2 regions of the Streptosporangium sp. NBC_01469 genome follow, and region 1 is predicted to be linked to the other one. Evidence: riboswitches for the same ligand, from Rfam matches in the RefSeq annotation. Region 1 holds a riboswitch; the other holds the start of a gene.
What was found. Region 1 has a riboswitch for glycine ahead of gcvT (glycine cleavage system aminomethyltransferase GcvT). Riboswitches for the same ligand answer to the same signal wherever they lie in the genome.
Positions count from the first base shown of each region.

Region 2: another riboswitch for glycine. It lies ahead of gcvP (aminomethyl-transferring glycine dehydrogenase); the one in region 1 lies ahead of gcvT (glycine cleavage system aminomethyltransferase GcvT).

Region 1 is NZ_CP109465.1:3,588,684-3,600,169, reverse strand. Features, by position in the region: gene OG587_RS16275 (glutamine synthetase family protein) at 1-148, shown strand, start outside; gene OG587_RS16270 (aldehyde dehydrogenase family protein) at 151-1,497, shown strand; gene OG587_RS16265 (3-oxoacyl-ACP reductase) at 1,503-2,267, shown strand; gene OG587_RS16260 (gamma-glutamyl-gamma-aminobutyrate hydrolase family protein) at 2,488-3,183, shown strand; glycine riboswitch at 3,257-3,355, shown strand; glycine riboswitch at 3,356-3,450, shown strand; gene gcvT (glycine cleavage system aminomethyltransferase GcvT) at 3,484-4,575, shown strand; gene gcvH (glycine cleavage system protein GcvH) at 4,572-4,961, shown strand; gene OG587_RS16245 (L-serine ammonia-lyase) at 5,034-6,410, shown strand; gene OG587_RS16240 (hypothetical protein) at 6,929-8,827, shown strand; gene OG587_RS16235 (DUF6286 domain-containing protein) at 9,052-9,714, opposite strand; gene OG587_RS16230 (amino acid deaminase/aldolase) at 9,864-11,057, shown strand.
Region 2 is NZ_CP109465.1:5,928,045-5,939,530, forward strand. Features, by position in the region: gene ftsR (transcriptional regulator FtsR) at 1-71, shown strand, start outside; gene OG587_RS26015 (bifunctional nuclease family protein) at 151-621, shown strand; gene OG587_RS26020 (MerR family transcriptional regulator) at 766-1,386, shown strand; glycine riboswitch at 1,402-1,494, shown strand; gene gcvP (aminomethyl-transferring glycine dehydrogenase) at 1,678-4,533, shown strand; gene OG587_RS26030 (tetratricopeptide repeat protein) at 4,659-5,441, shown strand; gene OG587_RS26035 (hypothetical protein) at 5,496-5,846, opposite strand; gene OG587_RS26040 (alpha/beta hydrolase family protein) at 5,992-6,624, shown strand; gene OG587_RS26045 (DUF5999 family protein) at 6,631-6,822, opposite strand; gene OG587_RS26050 (TetR/AcrR family transcriptional regulator C-terminal domain-containing protein) at 7,272-7,868, opposite strand; gene OG587_RS26055 (hypothetical protein) at 8,076-8,477, shown strand; gene OG587_RS26060 (isochorismatase family protein) at 8,536-9,195, opposite strand; gene OG587_RS26065 (isochorismate synthase) at 9,243-10,469, opposite strand; gene OG587_RS26070 (2,3-dihydro-2,3-dihydroxybenzoate dehydrogenase) at 10,490-11,251, opposite strand.

The DNA of each region.
Region 1 (11,486 bases):
GGAGCTCTGGGAGGGCTCCGAGTTCGCGACGGCCGCCTTCGGGGAGGACGTCGTGGCGCACTACGCGAACAACGCCCGGGTCGAGCTGGCCGCCTTCGACGCGGCGGTGACCGACTGGGAGCTTTTCCGGGGATTCGAACGGATGTGAATGTGAAGATCATTAATCCGGCGACAGAAGAGGTGGTCGCCGAGATCGGGATGGCGGACGCCGCCGAGACCGACAGGGCGGTGGAGCGTGCCAGGCGCGCCTTCGCGACCTGGCGGAACGTCGGCCCGGGAGACCGGGCCCGGCTGCTGCGCCGTTTCGCCTCGCTGGTGCGCGAGCACGCCGAGGAGCTCGCCCTGCTGGAGGTCGCCAACTCCGGGCACACGATCGGCAACGCCCGCTGGGAGGCGGGCAACGTCGCCGACGTGCTCGACTTCTACGCGGGGGCGCCCGAGCGCAACCACGGCCTGCAGATCCCGGTGCCCGGCGGGCTGGACGTCACCTTCAGGGAGCCGCTGGGCGTCGTCGGCGTGATCGTGCCGTGGAACTTCCCGATGGTCATCATGACCTGGGGGACGGCCCCGGCGCTGGCCGCGGGCAACACCGTGATCGTCAAGCCCGCCGAGTGGACGCCGCTCACCGCCCTGCGGGTGGCCGAGCTCGCCCTGGCCGCCGGTCTGCCCGAGGGGGTGTTCCAGGTCCTGCCCGGGGCCGGAGAGGTGGCGGGCGCCCGGCTGGTCGGGCACCCCGGCGTGGCGAAGATCGTGTTCACCGGCTCGACCGAGGTGGGCAAGGAGATCGCCGCCACGTGCGCCGGGCAGGTCAAGCGGCTCACCCTGGAGCTGGGCGGCAAGAGCGCCAACGTGGTCTTCGCCGACGCCGACCTGGAGAAGGCCGCGGCGACCGCGCCGTACGCGGTGTTCGACAACGCGGGCCAGGACTGCTGCGCGCGGTCCCGGATCCTGGTCGAGCGCTCGGTCCACGACGAGTTCCTGGCCCGGTTCGGGGAGGCGGTGCTGAACGTCAAGGTCGGCGACCCCCGCGACGAGGCCACCGAGATGGGCCCGCTGATCAGCGCCGAGCACCGGGAGCGGGTGGCCTCCTTCGTCACCGAGCCGCCCCACCTGCGGGGCACCTGCCCGTCGGGGCCGGGGTTCTGGTTCCCGCCGACGGTCCTGACGCCCGGTTCGGCGGACGACCGGGCGTTCACCGAGGAGATCTTCGGGCCCGTGGTGTCGGTGGTGCCGTTCGACGACGAGGCGGACGCCGTACGGATCGCCAACGACACCCCGTACGGCCTGAGCGGGTCCATCTGGACCCGCGACGTCGGCCGGGCGCTCCGGGTGGCCAGGGCGGTCGAGGCGGGCAACCTCAGCGTCAACTCGCATTCGAGCGTCCGCTACTGGACCCCGTTCGGCGGTTTCAAGCAGTCGGGCCTCGGCCGCGAGCTGGGCCCCGACGCCCTGTCCGCCTTCACCGAGATCAAGAACGTCTTCATTTCCGAGGAGTAGAAGCGATGCTTCGTTTGCAGGACCGGGTCGCGGTCATCACCGGCGCCGGAAGCGGGATCGGCCTGGCCACCGCGCGCCGGTTCGCCGAGGAGGGCGCCCACGTCGTGTGCGTGGACCTGGACGAGGCGACCGGCTCCAAGGCCGCCGACGAGGTCGGCGGGCTGTTCGTACGGGCCGACGTGACCAGTGAGGACGACGTCGCGCGGGTGTTCCAGACCGCGTTCGACACCTATGGCAGCGTGGACATCGCGTTCAACAACGCGGGCATCTCGCCGCCGGACGACGACTCGATCCTGGAGACCGGCATCGACGCCTGGCGTCGGGTCCAGGAGGTGAACCTCACCTCGGTCTACCTGTGCTGCAAGCACGCCATCCCGTACATGCGGCGGCAGGGCAAGGGGTCGATCATCAACACCGCGTCGTTCGTGGCCGTGATGGGCTCGGCGACCAGCCAGATCTCCTACACCGCCTCCAAGGGCGGGGTGCTGGCCATGTCCCGCGAGCTGGGCGTGCAGTTCGCCCGCGAGGGCATCCGGGTGAACGCCCTGTGCCCGGGGCCGGTGAACACGCCGCTGCTTCAGGAGCTGTTCGCCAAGGACCCCGAGCGGGCGCAGCGCCGCCTGGTCCACATCCCGGTGGGCCGCTTCGCCGAGGCGTCCGAGATCGCCGCCGCGGTGGCGTTCCTCGCCTCGGACGACGCCAGCTTCATCACCGGCTCCGAGTTCCTGGTGGACGGCGGTATCTCCGGCGCGTACGTCACCCCGCTGTAGACCCCGCCGCGGCCCCCTCGCACGTGTCACCCCGGCGTGTCCCTCACCCCGCCGCGGGTCGCCCCACCCCGGTCGGTACCGTGCGAGGAGGGGGCGCGGGCTCCCCCGGTCTGGCCCGGTCCGGTCCGTGGCGCCCGGCTCCGGCGCAGGAGCAAGAGCAAGAGCAAGAGCAAGAGCAAGAGCAAGAGCAAGAGCAAGAGCAAGAGCAAGACAGGAGATCATGTCCCGTCCCGTCATCGGCATCACCTGCTATGTCGAGCCCGCGCGGTTCACCGTCTGGGAGACGACCACCGCGCTCCTGCCGTACGACTACGTCGACCACGTGGCCCGCGCGGGCGGGCAGCCGGTGATCCTGCCCCCGGCGGGCGACCCCTCGGCGCTGGCGGGGCGCCTGGACGGGCTGATCCTGGCCGGTGGCGGGGACGTCGGCCCGGAGCGATACGGGCAGGAGCCGCACGAGCGGACCGGCTACGTCCGGCCGTTCCGCGACGACGCCGAGCTGGGGCTGGTCAGGGCGGCGCTGGAGCGGGGCCTGCCCTTCCTGGGGATCTGCCGGGGCATGCAGGTCCTGAACGTCTCGCTGGGCGGCAGCCTCCACCAGCACCTGCCCGACGTGGTCGGCCACTCCGGCCACGCCCCGGCCCCCGGCCACTACGGCAGGATGCCGGTGCGGCTCGCCCCCGGCAGCCAGACCTCGAAGATCTTCGGAACCGAGACCCTGGACGTGGCCCACTACCACCACCAGGCCCTCGACCGGCTGGCCGAGGGCCTGACCGTGACCGCCCACGCCGAGGACGGCACGGTCGAGGCCGTGGAGCTGGACGACCACCCGTTCGCCCTCGCCGTCCAGTGGCACCCCGAGACCGACGGCGAGTCCGCTCTGTTCGAGGCGCTGGTCCGGCACGCCGCCCCCTGACCGGCACGGATCGGGGCCGCGGGGGGATTTCGCTCGACCGGTGCGGGCGGTTAGGCTGACCGGTGACACCGATGAATCCCGTGCGGGAGAGCGTCCTGACACCCAGGCCAGGACCCCTGAAGGAGCAAGCCCTCCCCGCGAACCTCTCAAGGCAAAGGACCGTGCGGGTAGGTGCCCTCTGGAAAGCAGGTCCCACGGCCTCGCCGAAGGTGAAAGTCCGGTAAAACCCGGATGAAACTCTCAGGCACCCACGACAGAGGGGGAGGATGCTCTCATCTGTCCCTTGTCTGAGGTGCGCACATGTCCCGACCTACGCCGCTGCGCGGCGTGCACGAGTCCCTCGGCGCGACGCTGACCGACTTCGCGGGCTGGCTGATGCCGCTCCGCTACGGCAGCGAGTCGGCCGAGCACAACGCGGTCCGCCAGGCGGCCGGCCTGTTCGACCTCTCCCACATGGGGGAGATCTTCGTGACGGGGCCGCAGGCCGCCGAAGCCCTCGACTACGCGCTGGTCGGCCACCTCTCCGCGCTGGAGCCCGGCCGCGCCCGCTACACCATGATCGTCGACGCCGAGGGCGGCGTGCTGGACGACCTGATCGTCTACCGGCTCGCCCCCGCCGAGTTCATGGTCGTCGCCAACGCCTCCAACTACCCCCGGGTCGCCGCCGAGCTGACCGGCCGCGCCAAGGGCTTCGACGCCGCGGTGGACGACCGCTCCGAGCGGTACGCGCTGGTCGCGGTCCAGGGCCCGCGCTCCGCGGAGATCCTGGGCTCGCTCACCGACGCCGACCTCGACGGGCTCAGGTACTACGCCGGCCTGCCCGCCGTCGTCGCAGGACGCGAGGCCCTCGTCGCCCGTACCGGGTACACCGGCGAGGACGGCTTCGAGCTGTTCGTCGCGGCCGGGGACGCGGAGCCGGTCTGGGCCGCCCTCACCGAGGCGGGCGCGCCGCACGGCCTGATCCCCGCGGGCCTGTCCGCCCGCGACACCCTCAGGCTGGAGGCCGGGATGCCGCTGTACGGCAACGAGCTGTCCGTCGGCCTCACCCCGTTCGACGCCGGGCTGGGCCGTGTGGTGAGGTTTGACAAGCCGGGCGACTTCGTCGGCCGGGCCGCCCTCGAATCGCTCAGGGAGGTCCCGCCGTCCCGCCGCCTGGTCGGCCTGATCGCGACCGGCCGCAGGGTGCCCCGGCACGGGTATCCGGTGGTGGTCGCCGGTGACGGCGCGGTCGTCGGTGAGGTCACCAGCGGGGCGCCCTCCCAGTCACTGGGCAGACCCATCGCCATGGCCTATGTGGACAACGGCCTGTCGTCAGGACTGGCCGTCGACATCCGGGGCAGCCACGAGCCGGTCGAGGTCGTCGCACTGCCCTTCTACAGGAGGAAAAAATGAGCAGCATTCCCGAGGACCTGCACTACACCAAGGAACACGAGTGGATCTCCGGCATCGATGACGGCCTGACCCTCACCGTCGGCATCACCGCCTACGCCGCCGAGGCGCTGGGCGACGTGGTCTTTGTGCAGGTTCCCGAGGTCGGCTCGACGGTCGCCTCCGGTGACGCCGTCGGCGAGGTCGAGTCGACCAAGTCGGTGAGCGACATCTTCGCCCCGGTCGGCGGCGAGATCGTCGAGGTCAACCAGGCCGTCGTGGACGACCCCTCGCTGGTCAACAGCGACTCCTACGGTGACGGCTGGCTGTTCCGCGTACGTCTTGAGGGCTCCGCCGACGACCTGCTGTCGCCGGAGGAATACGCCGCGCTCACCTCGGGTGAGTCCTAAGCCTCTCCCCCCTCGCGTCACGGCCACGCGCGTCCCCGGGCGCGCGTGGCCGTCCACGCTGGAAGGATTCAGATGACGATCAGTGTTTTCGATCTCTTCAAGATCGGAATCGGCCCGTCCAGCTCGCACACCGGCGGTCCGATGGCCGCCGCCCACAAGTTCGCCCGCGGCCTCCACCAGGACGGGCTGCTGGAGAAGACCGCCCGGGTGAGCGCCATTCTGTACGGCTCGCTGGGCCTGACCGGCAAGGGCCACGGCAGCGACAAGGCCGTGCTGCTCGGCCTGTCCGGCGAGAAGCCCGAGCTGGTCGACGTCGACACGGTCGACGAGCGGCTCGCCGCCATGCGCGAGTCCGGCACCATCTCCCTGTACGGCTCCCGCGAGATCCCCTTCGTCATCGGCGAGGACCTCGTCTTCGAACGCAAGATCTCGCTCCCCGGCCACCCCAACGGCATGCGCTTCACCGCCCTGTCCGAGTCCGGCGAGACGATCCGCGAGAAGGTCTACTACTCGGTGGGCGGCGGCTTCGTCGTCGACGAGAACGCCACCGGCGCCGACCGGATCAAAGCCGACGACACCGTCCTGCCGTACCCCTTCACCACGGCTGTGGAGCTGCTCGCCCAGTGCGCGGAGACCGGGCTGTCGATCTCCGGGCTGATGCTGGAGAACGAGCGGGCGTTCGGCCGCACCGAGGCCGAGATCCGCGCCCAGCTGCTCGTCCTGTGGCAGGTCATGAGCGAGTGCGTGCGGCGCGGCATCGGCAAGGAGGGTGTGCTGCCCGGCGGCCTGAAGGTCCGCCGCCGCGCCCACCAGCTCCACCGGCAGCTGCGGAGCGAGTCGCCGGAGAAGGACTCGCTGCAGACGATGGACTGGGTCTCGCTGTTCGCCCTCGCGGTCAACGAGGAGAACGCCGCCGGAGGCCGCATCGTCACCGCGCCCACCAACGGCGCCGCGGGCATCATCCCGGCCGTGCTCACCTACTACGACCGCTTCACGAAGGACTCCGACGACGAGGGCGTGATCCGCTTCCTGCTGACGGCGGGGGCGATCGGCGTGCTGTTCAAGGAGAACGCCTCCATCTCCGGCGCCGAGGTCGGCTGCCAGGGCGAGGTCGGCTCGGCCTGCTCGATGGCCGCCGCCGGGCTCACCGAGGTGATGGGCGGAACCCCCGAGCAGGTCGAGAACGCCGCCGAGATCGGCATCGAGCACAACCTGGGGCTGACCTGCGACCCGATCGGCGGCCTGGTGCAGATCCCGTGCATCGAGCGCAACGCGGTCGCCTCGATCAAGGCGATCGCCGCCGCCAGGATCGCGATGCGCGGCGACGGCCGCCATTTCGTCTCGCTGGACAAAGCCATCAAGACCATGCGCGACACCGGCCGCGACATGCTCGACAAGTACAAGGAGACCAGCAGGGGAGGGCTCGCGGTGAACGTCATCGAATGCTGAACGGGGACGGCTCCCGGCTTCCGGGGGTCCGTTGAACGGGAGCGGTTCCCGGCTTCCGGGGGTCCGTTGAACGGGAGCGGTTCCCGGCTCCCGGGGGTCCGTTGAACGGGAGCGGTTCCCGGCTCCCGGAGGTCCCTTGAACGGGAACGGCTCCCGGCTCCCGGAGGTCCCTTGAACGGGAACGGCTCCCGGCTCCCGGAGGACCCTTGAACGGGAACGGCTCCCGGCTCCCGGAGGACCCTTGAGGAACGCTTCCTGACTCCCAGGCTCCTCGCACGGAGACGGCTCCCGGCTCCCGAGGGTCCTGGAGGGCACGAGGGAGGAGGGCCGAGGGACTTCGGGGACATACAACCCGATCGCTACCAAATTTCGCATCACGTGCAGGCTCCTCCGATCCCGCACCTATGCTGGGTGGCCATGTGCGCGGGATTCGGGAGGTCGCGGTGGTAACGGGAACGCACCCGGTAAGCCGTTCCCATCGCTCCCAGCGCCCCGCGAGTCCCTCCCGCCCCCTGCGGATGCTCCGCTTCCTCGGGTCGCACTGGCTCTTCGTCACCGCCCTGCTGGCGGGTGGCGGCCTGCGGGTCCTCGCCATGCTCGGCTACCGGCCCGCCCTGTGGTTCTGGGCCGACTCCTTCGTCTACCTGAACGCGGGGCTCGCCCCCCGCCCCCTGGAGTCCCGCCCGGCGGGCTACGCGCTGTTCCTGTGGATCCTCAAGCCGCTGTCCAGCGTCCCCGCGGTGGTCGTGGTGCAGCACCTGCTCGGACTGGTCGTGGCCGTCTGCGTCTACCTGCTGCTGCGCAGGCTGGGCGGGCTGCCCGGGTGGGGCGCGACGCTCGCCGCGCTGCCGGTGCTGCTGGACGCCTACCAGATCCAGCTCGAACACCTCGTCATGGCGGACCTGCTCTTCCAGTTCCTGGCGGTGCTGGCGGTCACGCTGCTGCTGTGGCGGCGGCGCCCCGCGGTGTGGGTCGCGGCGCTGGCCGGAGCGCTGCTGGCCGCGGCGACCGTCACCCGCACGATCGGGCTGCCGCTGATCGCCGTGGCACTGGTCTGCATGGTGATCCGCAGGGCCGGGTGGCGGGCGGTCGTCGCCGCGACCCTGGCCGCCGCGCTCGGCCTGGGCTCGTACGCGGCCTGGTTCAGGGCCGAACACGGCAGTTTCGGGCTGACCAGGGGCAACACCTTCCTCTGGGCGCGGACGATGACCTTCGCCGACTGCGCCAAGATCCAGCCGACCGGGCCCGAGGCGGCCCTGTGCCCCGTCGAACCGCTGGGACAGCGCGCGGCGCCACCCGTCTACATCTGGGACGGTAAGTCACCGCTGAACAAGGTCAAGGGCAGCTGGGCCGAGCGCGACGCGCTCGCGGGCACCTTCGCCACCCAGGCGATCATGGCCCAGCCGTTCGACTTCCTCCGGGCGGGCCTGGAGGACGCGGCCCACATCTTCGACTGGACCCGGCGCGTCTACCCGGCTCCCGGGCCGCAGAGCGCCTACGTCTTCCCCGACACCGTGCGCCCCTTCTCCTCGGGGGCCGCCTCGCAGGGCAAGACCGCCGAGGAGCTGACCGTGGCCTACCAGGGCTCGTCGGGGGCGCCGGTGATGGCCGAGCCGTACGCGGGCTGGTTGCGCGGCTACCAGGAATACGGCTTCGTGCGGGGCCCGTACCTCGCGGTGATCCTGCTGGTCGGCCTGGTCGGCGTGCTGACCCGGCTGCGGCGGCTCGGTGGCGTGGTGCTGCTGCCCTGGGCGGCGGGGACCATGCTGCTGATCCTGCCGCCCTTCATCGCGGCCTTCGACCACCGCTACGTCGTGCCCGCCCTCCCGCTGGCCTGCCTCGCCGCCGGGCTGGCCTTCGGGACCAGGAACGAGGAGAAGAACACACCCGCGGCCGAGGAACCGGACGAGGAGCCGCCGTACGAGGGAGCAGGCGACAAGGACCCTTTCCTCGACCCGTTCCACGGCGCGACGGCCGAGCGGCCGGTGTACGCGAGCCCCGTCCGGGAAACGGCGCACGGGTCGCACGACGGGCAGGCCTACGGGAGCACCGCGTACGGCGCGACGGGCGAGCGTCCGGCGTACGGCGGGACGGCTGAACGGCCGGGGTACGGCGGGACAGGCGAGCGTCCGGCGTACGGCGGGTCAGCGGCGGCGGACGTGCAGGCGAACCAACACGCCGAGTTCTACCTCCCCGAGCGCCCGTCGGACCTTCCCCACCGCGTCCCTGTTCAGCCGGGCCACAAGCTTGCCGACATCGGTGGCGGGCGCGCAGCCCACCCCGATTCGCAGCCGCTCGTGCCGTACGTACCTGACGCGGACTCGGGTGAGCCCTTCGACTTCTTTAAGAGCAACCCCGAGCATGGCGGTCCCCGTCCCGGTCCGCCTGCCCCACCGCCCCCATCCCAGAGTGTGTAGCAGCCACCGCACCGCCAGGAGCACCAGCGCCGCCAGCAGCAGCGCGACCAGCCAGCCCAGCCACGGATGCGCGGCCAGCCACCCGGGGAACCCCCGGTGCACGAGCCTGGCCCCTGGCGAGTGGCCGGGAATGTCGCCGCGTCCCCGCAGGAAGGCGTAGAGCCCGGCGCACACCAGCACCGTCCCGGTGACGGCCAGGCCGATCCGGTTGCCCAGGTACGGCCTCATCTGCCCCCCTTCCTGCGCAGCCGTACGACGACGTCACCCGCGCACATCGCGCCCAGGCCCGCCAGCCGGTCGCCCACCGCCGCGCCCACCCGGCGCAGCACGGGCCCGGTCCGCTCGGCGTCGGTGAACACGGTGACCTCGACGATCCGCGACGTGAGCCGGACCCGCGCCCCCTTCACCTCGTCCACCGACTCGGCCGCCTCCCTCAGCGTGCGGCGGAGCCCGGACCTGGTGATGCCGATCACCATGTGCGGGTCTCCCGACTCCAGCGGTATCAGCCGGGTCCGCCCCGGCAGCGCGGCGAGCGCGAGCATCACCAGGCCCGCCGCCATGGCGAGCACCGACGCGGCGAAGGTGGCGGGGTCCGACCAGTTCCACGCGCCGGCACCGTTGACGAGCCGCCGGTAGGGCACCCGCGCGAGCGGCGACTCCATGAGCAGGCCCACCGTCACCGAGGCCGCGACCGCCAGCACGGCGGACACCATCAGGGCGGCGGGGACGCCCGCGGGGGTCCTGCTCGGCCTGAGCATCCGCACCGACCTGCGCCGGACGTCCTGGAACTGCTCGGCCGCCGCCTTGCCTCCCGAGCCTCCGGTGGTGGTCCCCGCGCCGCCGGTGCCTCCCGAGCCCGCCAGGATGTCCTGGAGAGTAGTCGTCATTCGGTCATGTGTACGCGTTCAGGCAGGGGCGGGCCGGGGATCAACCGCCCACTTGCACGATCTTGGGATCCCCCTGGCGGGAGCATTGATCACCCGTCCGACAACATGAATATTCCTCATATATGCTGGAGTGGGTTTATCCTGCGGGCATGGACGACCGCCAGCGCTACGACCGGGCCACAGCGCACCTGGACCCTCCCTTCGCCGTCCTCGACCTGCCCGCCCTGCGCGCCAACGCCGAGGGCATGGTCCGCCGCGCCGGAGGCAAGCCGATCAGGGTCGCCAGCAAGTCCGTCAGGTCCCGGGCCGTGCTCGAACGCATCCTCGCCATGGACGGCTTCACCGGGATCATGGCCTTCACCCTCCCCGAGGCCCTCTGGCTCGTCTCCATCGGGATGCGGGACGTGCTGGTCGCGTACCCCACCGTCGACCGCGCCGCGCTCGCCGAGCTGGCCGCCGGGCCGGTCGCGGCCCGGGAGATCACGATCATGGTGGACCGGACCGAGCACCTGGACCTGGTCGAGTCCGCCGTCGCCGGGGTCCGCGACCGCCACGAGATCCGGCTCTGCCTGGACGTCGACGCGGGCTACCTCGCCTTCGGCGGCCGATTCAGGGCGGGCGTCCGCCGCTCCCCCGTCCGCGAGATCGACCAGGCCGCCGACCTCGCCACCGAGATCGCGAAACGGCCCGGGTTCCGGCTCGTGGGCCTGATGGCGTACGAGGCGCAGATCGCCGGGGTCGGCGACAACCCTCCGGGCAACCCCGCCCTCACCCGGGCCGTCCGCCTGATGCAGGCCAGGTCCCGGCGCGAGCTGGTCACGCGCAGGGGCCGGATCGTCCAGGCCGTCCGCCAGGTCACCGACCTGGAGTTCGTCAACGGCGGCGGCACCGGCAGCATCGAGAAGACCGCCAAGGAGAGGGCCGTCACCGAGATCGCAGCCGGATCCGGCTTCTTCCACCCCCGCCTGTTCGACTTCTACCGGGGATTCACCGGCCGGCCCGCCGCCCTGTTCGCCCTGCCCGTCGTCCGCCGCCCCGCCCCCGGCGTCGTCACCGTCCTCGGCGGCGGCTACCCCGCCTCCGGAGCCCCCGGCGACGACCGCCTGCCCCAGCCCTACCTGCCGTGCGGGCTGCGCTACGACTCCAACGAGGGGGCCGGAGAGGTCCAGACCCCCCTGATCGGGCAGGCCGCCGAGGACCTGCGCGCCGGCGACCGGGTCTGGTTCCGGCACGCCAAGGCGGGCGAGCTCTGCGAGCGCTTCGCGAGCCTGCACCTGATCGACGGGGACGAGGTCGTGGACGAGGTCCCCACCTACCGGGGCGAGGGCCGCACCTTCCTCTAATGGGGGGTGAATCGAGAGTGTTTTGCCTGGTCAGGCAGACTCGATTCGGTAAGCCGCCGCCAGGTGAGCACTGACTGCCTCCGGGCCGTTGAGCCCTAAGGTCAGACCGTGCCCCTGGCCGGCGACCGGGAGGGTTGATCTCTGATTCCTCTGACCTCTGACCCGCCCGCTCGTCTCCTGCCCCTTCGAGAGAGCCATCCGGGAGTAGCGGGAACCCGAGCGGAGCAGTGCCCCTTTGAACCCGCCCGAACCCGCGTCCCTTTGAACGCGTCATCTTGAACGCGTCACCGCCCGGGAAACGGGAGCGGGTCCCGGCACGCGAAACGGGCACCCGCCGCTCTACGGCGGGTGCCCGTTCCTGTCACGTTCCAACCCCACCCTCCGGGCACGATGGCCTGCGGTGCTCTCGCACCCGGAGGGGCCGAGCCT
Region 2 (11,486 bases), 2.3 Mb from region 1:
TTTCCGGCCTGCTGCTGGAATTGCACGCCTCGCTGCTGCGTTCCGGCGTTCGTGGGGCCCTGGGCCGGTGAGAACCTGACCAGGCACTCGTACCCCCACGAGTGTTACGTTGAACAAACCGGTCGGAATCCAGCGAAGACGGAGCAGCCCGTGTTGCAGATGGAGGTCGTGGGCGTTCGAGTTGAGATGCCCTCCAACCAGCCGATCGTCTTGCTGAAAGAGACGCATGGGGAGCGTTACCTACCTATTTGGATCGGCATGACGGAGGCCACGGCGATCGCCATGGCCCAGGCCGAGGAACCACCACCTCGGCCGCTCACCCATGACCTGTTCCGCGACGTGCTCGAAGGGCTCGGAGTCCGGCTGAGCACGGTCAACATCGTCGCCCTGCGCGACGGCATCTTCTTCGCCGATCTCGTGTTCTCCAACGGGGTGGAGGTGAGCGCGCGTCCCTCGGACTCGATCGCCTTGGCACTTCGCACCGGCGCACGTATCTTCGCGAGTGAGGACGTGGTCAGGGAGGCGGGGGTGATCATCCCCGACGACCAGGAGGACGAGGTGGAGAAGTTCAGGGAGTTCCTTGACACGATCACGCCCGAGGACTTCGGTCGCGCGGGGTAGGAATTTCGGTGCATTTACGCTTCACGACGCGCCGGGTGGGGTCGTTGACTGGACTTGGCCCCAGTCCTACGGTGCAAGTGAAACCCGCGGTCGTGCGTAAACCCCCAGATCAGGCCGTGGGATGAGAGAAAGCCGGAGGTCCGCGTGGCGGTCAGCAGCGGCGAGGGTAGAAACGCCGATCAGGATGACCCGGAACGGCGCCAGTCGGCACGTCAGCGCGCGGGTGAAGAGGGTCTGCTGTTCGACGGGCAACCGGTGAAAGTGCCCGCCGACATCGGCTACCGGGGCCCGACGGCCTGTTCGGCGGCCGGCATCACCTACCGGCAACTCGACTACTGGGCGCGCACCGGCCTGGTCGAGCCCACCGTGCGAGCCGCTCACGGCTCCGGCTCCCAGCGGCTGTACGGTTTTCGCGACATCCTGGTCCTCAAGGTCGTCAAGCGGCTCCTCGACACCGGCGTCTCCCTCCAGCAGATCCGCATCGCCGTGCAGCACCTGCGCGACCGGGGCGTCAACGACCTGGCCGGGATCACCCTGATGAGCGACGGGGTGAGCGTCTACGAGTGCACCTCCCCCGACGAGGTCATCGACCTCCTCCAGGGCGGTCAGGGAGTCTTCGGCATAGCACTGGGACGGGTGTGGCAGGAGGTGGAGGGCTCCCTCGCGGATCTGCCCGGCGAACGTGCGGAGTCGGGCGAGGGCCCTTTAGGCGATCATCAGGCCGATGAACTGGCCCGCCGTCGCAGAGCACGACGAACCGGGTAAACTCGGACTTGCCACTGACCCTGTGCGGGAGAGACCCCGACCGCGATCGGGGCGCCGAAGGAGCAACCTCCCCGGAATCTCTCAGGCACCCGGTACCGCACGGACGAGGCAACTCTGGAAAGAAGGCGCGCTCGCCAGGCGCGACTCACCGACGGTGCAAGCCTCCCGTCAAGGGCAGGTGAAGCTCTCAGGTCACGACCCGTGAACGACGGTCGTGATGACAGAGGGGGAGACCAGGCATACGCCCGCGCCCAGCGCCGGTCTCCACCCCCGTCCCGGGAGGCTTCACCAATGACCGACCTGTCATCGCTCAGCGAGCTCAGCTCCCCGCCGTTCGCGACCCGCCACATAGGGCCGGACGACGCCGGCCAGACCCGCATGCTGGAGGCGGTCGGATTCGCCTCCGTCGCCGACCTGGTCGCGGTGGCCGTACCCGAGGCGATCCGCTCCTCGGGGCGCCTCAGCCTGCCCCCGGCGGCCGGGGAGTCCGAGGCCCTCGCGGAGCTGCGGGTCCTCGCCGGGCGCAACACCGTGCTCACCTCGATGATCGGCCTGGGCTACCACGACACGATCACCCCGGGCGTCATCCGCCGCAACCTCCTGGAGAACCCGGGCTGGTACACCGCGTACACGCCCTACCAGCCGGAGATCTCCCAGGGCCGCCTGGAGGCCCTGATCAACTTCCAGACCGTCGTCTCCGACCTGACCGCCCTCGACGTCGCCGGGGCGTCCCTGCTGGACGAGGCCACCGCCGCCGCCGAGGCGATGACCCTGGCCCGCCGCGCGGGCCGCAGCCCCTCGAAGGTGTTCGTGGTCGACGCCGACGCGCTGCCGCAGACCAAGGCGGTGCTGCGCACCCGCGCCGAGCCGCTCGGCATCGAGCTGGTCGAGAGCGACTTCACCGCCGAGCTTCCCGAGTGCTTCGGGGTGCTCGTGCAGTACCCCGGCGCCAGCGGCAGGGTCCGCGACTTCCGAGCCATCGCCGACGCCGCCCACGCGCGCGGCGCCCAGGTGGTCGCCGCCGCCGACCTGCTGGCCCTCACCCTGCTGGCCGCGCCCGGCGAGCTCGGCGCCGACATCGCGGTCGGCTCCTCGCAGCGGTTCGGCGTCCCGCTGGGCTTCGGCGGCCCCCACGCCGCCTACATGGCGGTCCGCGACGGCCTTCAGCGCCAGCTGCCGGGCCGCCTGGTGGGCGTCTCCCAGGACGCCGACAGGCGCCCCGCGTACCGGCTCGCGCTCCAGACCCGCGAGCAGCACATCCGCCGCGAGAAGGCCACCAGCAACATCTGCACCGCGCAGGTGCTGCTCGCCGTGATCGCCGGCATGTACGCCGTCTACCACGGCCCCGAGGGCCTGCGCAGGATCGGCCGGCGTACCCACCGGCACGCCGTCGTGCTCGCCGAGGGCCTGCGCCAGGGCGGCGTCGAGATCGTGCACGACACCTTCTTCGACACCGTGCTCGCCAGGGTGCCCGGCCGCGCCGCGGGGGTCGTCGCCGCGGCCCGCGAGAACGGCGTCAACCTGCGCCTGGTCGACGCCGACCACGTGGGCGTCACCTGCGACGAGAAGACCGAGCTCCTGCACCTGGAGCAGGTCCTGGCCGCCTTCGAGGTCAGCGGCACCGTGCTGGCCGACCTGGACGCCGCCGCGCACGACGCGCTGCCCGCCGCGCTGGCGCGCGTCAGCGACTACCTGACCCACCCGGTCTTCCACAGCCACCGCTCCGAGACGGCCATGCTGCGCTACCTGCGCAGGCTCCAGGACAAGGACATCGCGCTCGACCGGTCGATGATCCCGCTGGGCTCCTGCACCATGAAGCTCAACGCGACCACCGAGATGGAGCCGATCACCTGGCCGGAGTTCGCCGGGCTGCACCCCTACGCGCCCGAGGACCAGGCCGCGGGCTACATCGAGCTGATCGGGGAACTGGAGCGCTGGCTGGCCGAGGTCACCGGCTACGACGCCGTGTCGCTGCAGCCGAACGCCGGCTCCCAGGGCGAGTTCGCCGGGCTCCTGGCGATCCGCGCCTACCACACCGCGCGCGGCGAGTCGGGCCGCGACGTCTGCCTGATCCCCTCGTCCGCGCACGGCACCAACGCCGCGAGCGCCGTCATGGCGGGCATGCGCGTGGCCGTGGTCGCCTGCGACGACCAGGGCAACGTGGACCTCGACGACCTCGTCGCGAAGATCGACAAGCACCGTGAGCAGCTTGCCGCGATCATGGTGACCTACCCGTCCACGCACGGCGTGTACGAGGAGACGATCGTCCGGATCTGCGAGCTGGTGCACGAGGCAGGCGGGCAGGTCTACGTCGACGGCGCCAACCTCAACGCGCTGGTCGGCCTGGCCAGGCCGGGGGAGTTCGGGGCGGACGTCTCCCACCTCAACCTGCACAAGACCTTCTGCATCCCGCACGGCGGCGGCGGCCCCGGCGTCGGCCCGGTCGCGGTCCGCGCCCACCTGGCCGACTACCTGCCCGGCCACCCGCTGCGCGAGGGCACGGCCGTGGGCCCGGTCTCGGCCGCGCCGTACGGCTCGGCGGGCATCCTGCCCATCTCCTGGGCCTACATCCGGATGATGGGCGCCGACGGCCTGAAAGCGGCCACCGAGCAGGCCATCCTGTCGGCCAACTACCTGGCCCGCAGGCTCAGCCCCCACTACCCGGTCCTCTACACCGGCCGCGGTGGCCTCGTCGCCCACGAGTGCATCGTCGACCTGCGCCAGATCACCAAGGAGACCGGGGTGACGGTCGACGACGTGGCCAAGCGCCTCGTCGACTACGGCTTCCACGCCCCGACCATGTCCTTCCCCGTGGCGGGCACGCTGATGATCGAGCCGACCGAGAGCGAGGACCTGGCCGAGCTCGACCGGTTCTGCGAGGCGATGATCGCGATCCGTGAGGAGATCGCGAAGGTCGCCGCCGGCACGTACGACAAGACCGACAACCCGCTGCGCAACGCCCCGCACACGGCCGACAGCCTCGTCGCCGACGAGTGGGGCCACCCCTACACTCGCACCGAGGCGGCCTACCCGCTGCCGTCGGTGCGCGAGGGCAAGTACTGGTCGCCGGTCCGCCGCATCGACCAGGCCTACGGCGACCGCAACCTGGTCTGCTCCTGCCCTCCCCTGGAGGCGTACGAGGACTGATCCCCGCCAAAGCCCGGCGGGGCCGAAAGCCCGCGCGAACCGCGATATCCGAGGGGAATGCGGGAGGACGGACGGCGCCCCGAGTCGTTAGGCTCGGGGCGTCTCCGTATCCGGAAGGATCCTGCATGCCTGAGGTGGACACCCGTCCCTTGGACGCCGCGCGAAGACTGGCCGAGTCGGGCGATCTCGACGGCGCCGCCACGATCTTCGCCGAGCTGGTCGCCGACCCCGACGAGCCCGACCGGGCCCAGGCGGCGGTGGGTCTCGCGGTGGTGCTGGAGGAGAGCGGAGACGTGCCGGGCTCCCGCGCGGCCGCGCGCACCGCGCTGGCGACCGGGCACCCGGAGTTCGCCGCCCAGGCCGCCTGCCTGCTCGCCGGGAGCTTCGAACGGGAGGGCCTGGCCGACCAGGCCCGCGCCGCCTGGCAGGCCGCGCTGGGTGTCGGCCACCCCGCCTACGTCCCGCCGGCGCACATGGCCCTCGCCAGGCTCGCCACGGGCGAGGAGGAGGCCGAGCGGTCGCTGCGCGACGCGCTGGCCACCGGCGACCCGGAGATCGCTCCCCGTGCCGCCCAGCGGCTGGCGGAGGCGCTCCTCGAGGAGGGCGAGCCGGGGGAGGCCGCCCAGGTGCTCCTGGAGGCGCTCTCGGTGCCCGACGTGGCCGAGGTGCCGAGACTGCGGGTGATGCTCGGCATCGCTCATCTGGAGCTGGCCTGCGCCGAGTTCTCCGGTGCGATCGAGGAGGGCGGAGACGTCGAGACCGGCGCGCTGGCCATCGAGCTCCTGGCCCGCACACTTCCGCTCAGGGGACGTGACGAGGACGCCGAGCGCGTGTGGCGCTACGGTCTGGACAGCGCCGACGAGGATCTCGCCGGCGAGGTCCGCCTGCGCCTCGACCGGGATCTCTGAGGCCCTGGCACCTCTGCGGCCGAGGCGCGGTGCGCCGGGTGGGCCCGGCGGGTGTCAGTCGCGCTCCCGCCAGCGGCTCAGGGCGTGGGCGAAGTTGATCGCGACGATCCCGCCCCAGGCCAGCAGCAGTCCGGCGGTGCCGGAGGTCTGCGCCGCGATGGCGGTCAGCGGGATCCCGATGCCCATCGAACCGAGGGCGATCGGGATCGAGGAGTTCGTGTTCTTGCGCGGCTTGACCTTCGGTGCCCCGGCTGCGTGCATCTCGGCGCGTACCCGGTGGGCGATGGTCGCGTCGAGGCGTGACACGAACGACTCGATGAGCGCGGTCTCGTACTCCGGGCCGAGGTCGCGCCGGGCCTCGACGGTGGCGCGCATGTCCTGGCGGATATCTTGATAGTCCTGCACGCTTCGATTGTTCCTTCCACCCGCCCGCCGGGCATCAGTCGTTAGGACGATATCCGTGTCCACCTCCGAGCCCACCTCTCTCGCGCCGGCGTCCGCCCCGGGGACCGGGCCGGGGTCCCGGCACCCGGCGGGCGCGGTCCAGCCCGTGGAGATCGCGACCCCGCACGGCCCGGCCCTGGTGGAGATCGACGAGGTGGCCGCCCCGCGCTTCCTGCTGGTACTCACCCACGGCTCGGCCGGGGGAGTGGACGCCCCCGACCTGCTGGCCGTGCGGGACGCCGTGACGGCGATCGGCGGGACGGTCGCACGGGTGCTCCAGCCGTTCCGCGTGCGCGGGGCCCGCGCGCCGGGGTCGGCGGTCAAGCAGGACGAGGCGTGGGAGACGCTGGTGGCCGGGTTGCGCGGGCGCTATCCGGGGCTGCCGCTGGCGCAGGGCGGGCGGAGCAACGGGGCCAGGGTCGCGTGCCGTACGGCCGGGAGGGTCGAGGCCGTCGCGGTCGTCGCGCTGGCGTTCCCGCTGCACCCGCCGAGGAAGCCGGAGCGGTCACGCGCCGACGAGCTGCGCTCGGCGGGCGTGGACGTGCTGGTGGTGAACGGAGACCGTGACCCGTTCGGCGTGCCCGAGGCGGCGGACGCCGCGCGCCTGGTGGTGCTGCCGGGGGAGGGTCACGACCTCGGGAGAAATCCCGCCAGGGTGGGCGAGGTGGTCGCCGAGTGGCTCGGCGCGAGGATGCGGCCGGGCTCGGTGAACTCGCTCAGCGTGACCGGTCGGGGGTGACGGGCCTCAGACGACGCCGGCCAGTGGCCGGTGCGGCTCGATGACGGCACCGTCCGGGAGGAGCTCGCCGGTGTCGTCGAACAGCACCACACCGTTGCAGAGCAGGCTCCAGCCCTGCTCGGGGTGGGCCGCCATGGTGCGGGCGGCTTCGCGGTCCAGCGCGTCGGCGGACGGACAGGACGGCTCGTGCGGGCACATCGGCGTGCCTCCGGATCTCTCGTGTCGGCTCGCCCGGGTCATGCCGGGCACGGGTGGGTATCGGACATCCGGCGGCACCGTCACCGATGGGTCTCCGTTCCCACGTATGACGGGGACGAGCATCTGAATGTTGATATATGGCCATGCGACCCCCGTAACAGAACGAGGAGCGCACATCAAGCAGATCAAGTGTGCGATCAATCGCACCTCGGCGACATAGCCCGTTAGGACTGTTTAAGAACTGGTAGAGGGTCAGTCCGGCAGGGCTTTATCAGGGGATGTGACCTATAACACAGCATGCCTCATATAAGGATATTCGACCAAGTGCGACACGCCGCCCGGCGGGTAAACGATCGGTTACAAGTTTCTGACGTGCGCCGATACGGGCTTTCCCAACCCCTGGCCGCCCCTTACCGACACTGTGTGCTCACTGTGTGCTCACTGCGCGCTCACCGTGCGCCCAGGCCGGCCAGGAGCGCGTCCAGCCCGTGCTCGAAGTCGGTGTCCGCCCCCGGGCTGCCGCCGCCCCTCGACGGGGGGCGCCAGGGCTCGTCCTCGTCGCCCGGGTCGCCCTGGGGCTCTGCCCAGCCCGACTGCTGCACCTCCACCGCCACCGCGCCGAAGACGTAGGCCCGCAGGGCGCGTACCGCCCCCGCCGGGTCGGCCAGGCCCGCGTCGGCCAGCTGGTCGGTCTGCTCCCTGATCGCGATCGCCGCCCTGCCCCTGGGGGGCTTGGTCAGGGCCAGGGCCAGCACCCCGGGATGCTCCCTCAGCGCCGCCCGGCTCGCCCGGCACCAGGCCCTCGCGCTCTCCTGCCAGCTCTCGCCGGGCTCGGCGTGGACGGTGGTGACGTGCTCGGCCAGCGCGTCCATGAGGGCGTCCTTGCCGCGCGGCAGGTGGTGGTAGATGGCCATCGCCTCCACCTGGAGCGCGTCACCCAGCCGCCGCATCGTCAGGCGCCGGAGCCCCTGTCCGTCTGCGATGTGGAGGGCGGCGTCGATGATGCGCTCCCTGGAGAGCGGGACGGGCGGTCGCTTGGCAGGCATGGGAGGCATCCTGCCACCGCGCACCTTACTGCGTAAAGGACGGCGCGCCGGACGGAACGGACCTCTCCCGGCGACGCCGCCGCCCGGCGAGCCGGGCCGCTCCGGGAGAGGTCCGGTCCCTGAGTGTGTGGGGTGGGGGCGGAGCGCGTAGGCTACGAGCGGTGATCTGCCGGAGGAGACCCGGCGACCGGCGAGAGAGGGAAGAAGATGGCGTTTTTCCGACCGCGCGTGAGCCGGGAGGCGGAGGTTCGTCACCACGCTGACCAGGAGGTCGGGAAGAGCTTCCCCGAGTTCCTGGAGAAGGCGCGCCAGGCCGAGGCCGAGGTGCGCCGGGCCCAGGCCGCCGCGGCCCCCGTGCAGGAGCTGCGCGCCGCCGGGCTGGCCTTCGACGGGGCGCTCACCGAGGCCCTGCGCGCGGCCGAGGCCAACCAGCGCGCGACGTTCGGGATCAAGTCGTACGACGACCGGATCCGCCGCCGCAAGGGCAGGGCCACCCCCAAGGGCGCCGAGTGGACCGCCGAGGTCAACCGCCTGCGCACCCTTCGCGAGCAGAACCGGCTGACCGGCATCCCCCGGGTTCCGCGCCCGGTCACCGCCTCCGCCCGCTGATCCCCACCCCTGATCCTCACCCGCGGGGCCTCTCCCCGCGGGTCTTCGGGTTACGGGCTCAGCGGGTGGCGTGCGCGGCCGAGGAGGCGAGCAGCCGCCGGACGCGGGCGGCGGGCAGGACCGCCGCGCACCGCTCGGCCGCATAGGTCTGGGCCATCCGGTGGTGCTCGGCGGAGAAGTCGGCCACCCCGTCGGCCACGAAGAACACCTCCACATCGCCCATGAAGGCGTCGCAGGCCGTCATCAGGCAGCCGATGTGGGCGTAGATGCCGGTGACGATGAGCTGGTCGCGGCCCTGTTCGGCGAGCAGGGTGCGCAGCGGGGTGCGGTGGAAGGCGCTGTAGCGCCACTTGGTCAGCCGGATGTCGTCCGGGCCGGGGGTGAGCGCCGCGACGATCTCCTGGGCGCTCGGGTCGGTGCCGACCCCGGCTCCCCAGAAGTCCTCCAGCAGGCCGCGCTGGGCCGAGGTCTGTCCGCCGGGCTGGGCCGAGTACACCACCGGGACGCCGAGCTCCCAGGCCGTCTCGCGGAGATCCGTGATCGCCGAGACCAGTTCCACGATCGGCGAGGTTCCCGGCGCGAACGCGTTCACGAAGTGGTTCTGCATGTCGTGGACGAGCAGCACCGCCCGGCGGGCGTCCGGTGTCCAGGAGACGCGGTTGACGGGCATCTCGTCCTCGCGGGGCATCGGATAGGGGGTGATTGCGGGTATGGCCACGACTGCCTCTCCTTCTGCTTTCTCTCGGCGTCTCGACGTGCTGGGGGTCACACCTGTCCTCTCCCGGGCTTCTCCCCGGTGACGGCGACGGCCTCCATGCCGGAGACCGTGTCCGCGTCCAGGTCCAGGTCCACATCGAGGTCCGGGGCCAGGCCGAGGGCCTGCAGGAGGGTCCGGAACTTCGCGGAGGTCTCGGCCAGCTCCTCCTCGGGGACCGAGCCCGTGACGATCCCGCCACCGGCGAACAGCCGGATGCCGCCGCCGGTCACCTCGGCGCAGCGGATCGCCACCGCCCACTCGCCGTCCCCCGAGGCGTCGCACCAGCCGACCATGCCGGTGTAGAAGCCCCGGTCGAAGGGTTCGATGCCGGCGATCGCGGCGCGCGCCGCGAGGGTGGGCGTCCCGCAGACCGCGGGGGTCGGGTGCAGGGCGACGGCGAGGTCGAGCGCGGTGGTGCGCGGGTCGGCGAGCCGCCCGGTGATCCTGCTGGACAGGTGCCACATGGTCGAGGTGCAGATCAGCGACGGCTCGGCCGGGACGCTCAGCGCCCGGCAGTGCGGGGCGAGCGCGGCGGCCACGGCCTGGACCACGACCGCGTGCTCGTGCTGCTCCTTGGCCGAGCAGAGCAGCGCCGCCGCGCGGCGGCGGTCCTCCACGGGGTCGGCGCTGCGCGCGGCGGAGCCGGCCAGCGGGTTGGCGACGACGGCGGGCCCGTCCCTGGAGACCAGCAGTTCGGGGCTGGCGCCCACCAGGGTCCGCCCGCCGGGCAGGTCGACGGCGAAGACGTGGCCGTGCGGGTCGCGGACCGCCAGGCGCCGGACCATCGCGGCGACGTCGACCGGCTCAGGCCTCGTCAGCTCCAGTGACCTGGCCAGCACCACCTTCTCCACCGCGCCCGTGCCGAGCAGTTCCAGGACACGTCGTACGCCCTCCAGATGGCCCGAGGGGGTGGGGACGGGGGTGATCCGCCACGGCGGTCGCGCGCCCTCGCGGGGTGGCGGCTCGCCGGGGACGAAAGGGTCGGCCCAGCGGGCGCGCACCGGGGTGATCAGCCGTGCCGCGGCGGGGTCGTCGAACGGGATCGCGCCGAGGACCAGGTCGCGGTGCTCGCGCACGCGCTCGGCCAGCTCCCGCATGGTCCAGGCGGGCGCCACCACGTCGGCGACGCCCCCGGCGAGAAGGGTGTGCCGGGGAGAGGAGAAGATCGATGAGGAACCCGGCCGGTACTCATCGAGAAGTTCGGTGGCGCTGACCGCCTCGTATGCGATAGTCAAGGCTGACCTTTCGGGGGATCTCAGGCCCTGAGCGTGGCGCCGCCGTCCACGTACAGGTCTTGCATGGTGATGTGCCGGGAACGGTCCGAGGCCAGGAAGATCACGGCTTCGGCGACGTCCTGGGGGTCGGCCAGCCGGCCCAGCGGGATGCCCACGCGGTAGGAGGAGAGGTCTCCCATGAGCGCCGCGTGGGGATCGAGCCCCGCCTGCATGGCGGTGTCGGTCGATCCTGGCGAGACCACGTTGCAGCGGATGCCGTGGCGGGCGAGCTCCAGCCCGGCACACCGGGTGAACATGACCGCGGCGGCCTTGGACGCCGCGTACGCCGCCATGCCGACGCGTGGCACGCCCGCGGCGTTGGAGGCCACCGTGACGATCGTCCCGCCGCCGCGGGGGATCATGCGGCGGGCGACGGCGCGGACGGTGTGGAAGACCCCGCCGGCGTTCACCGCGAACACGTGGGCCCAGTCGTCGGTGCCCGTCTCGGTCACCGCGCCGGTGCGCAGCACGCCCGCGACGTTGACCAGGACCCCGATCGGTCCCAGCTCGTCCTCGATCCTTCCGACGACCGCGTCCACCTGTTCGGGGTCCGTGACGTCGGTGTGGTGTCGGGTCACCGGTTCCCCGTGGTCCTCCCAGGGCCCGTCGCGCACGTCGACCCCGGCCACGACCGCCCCGGCGCGGGCGAGGGTCGCCGCGACGGCGGCCCCGATGCCTCCGGCGGCGCCCGTGACGAGAGCCACCGTCCCGGAAAGCCCGGGATGGTCTTGCCTATCGATCACACGCACCTCACTGATAAATTTAGGTTAGCCTTGCCTCACTTACCCCGACTGTCGAGAGTGCGGCGGATAGGAGTCAAGGTGATCTAGCTCCTGATGATTAGGCATCTTGACATTGTCGTCAATGGGGTGGATCTTAGGTTAGGCTTCCCTAATAAGACACTCCGCCCCAGTGGCCTCTCAGGCCACTCGCCCAACGCCGTGACCAGGCACTTCACCGAGGTGCACGCAGTTATGC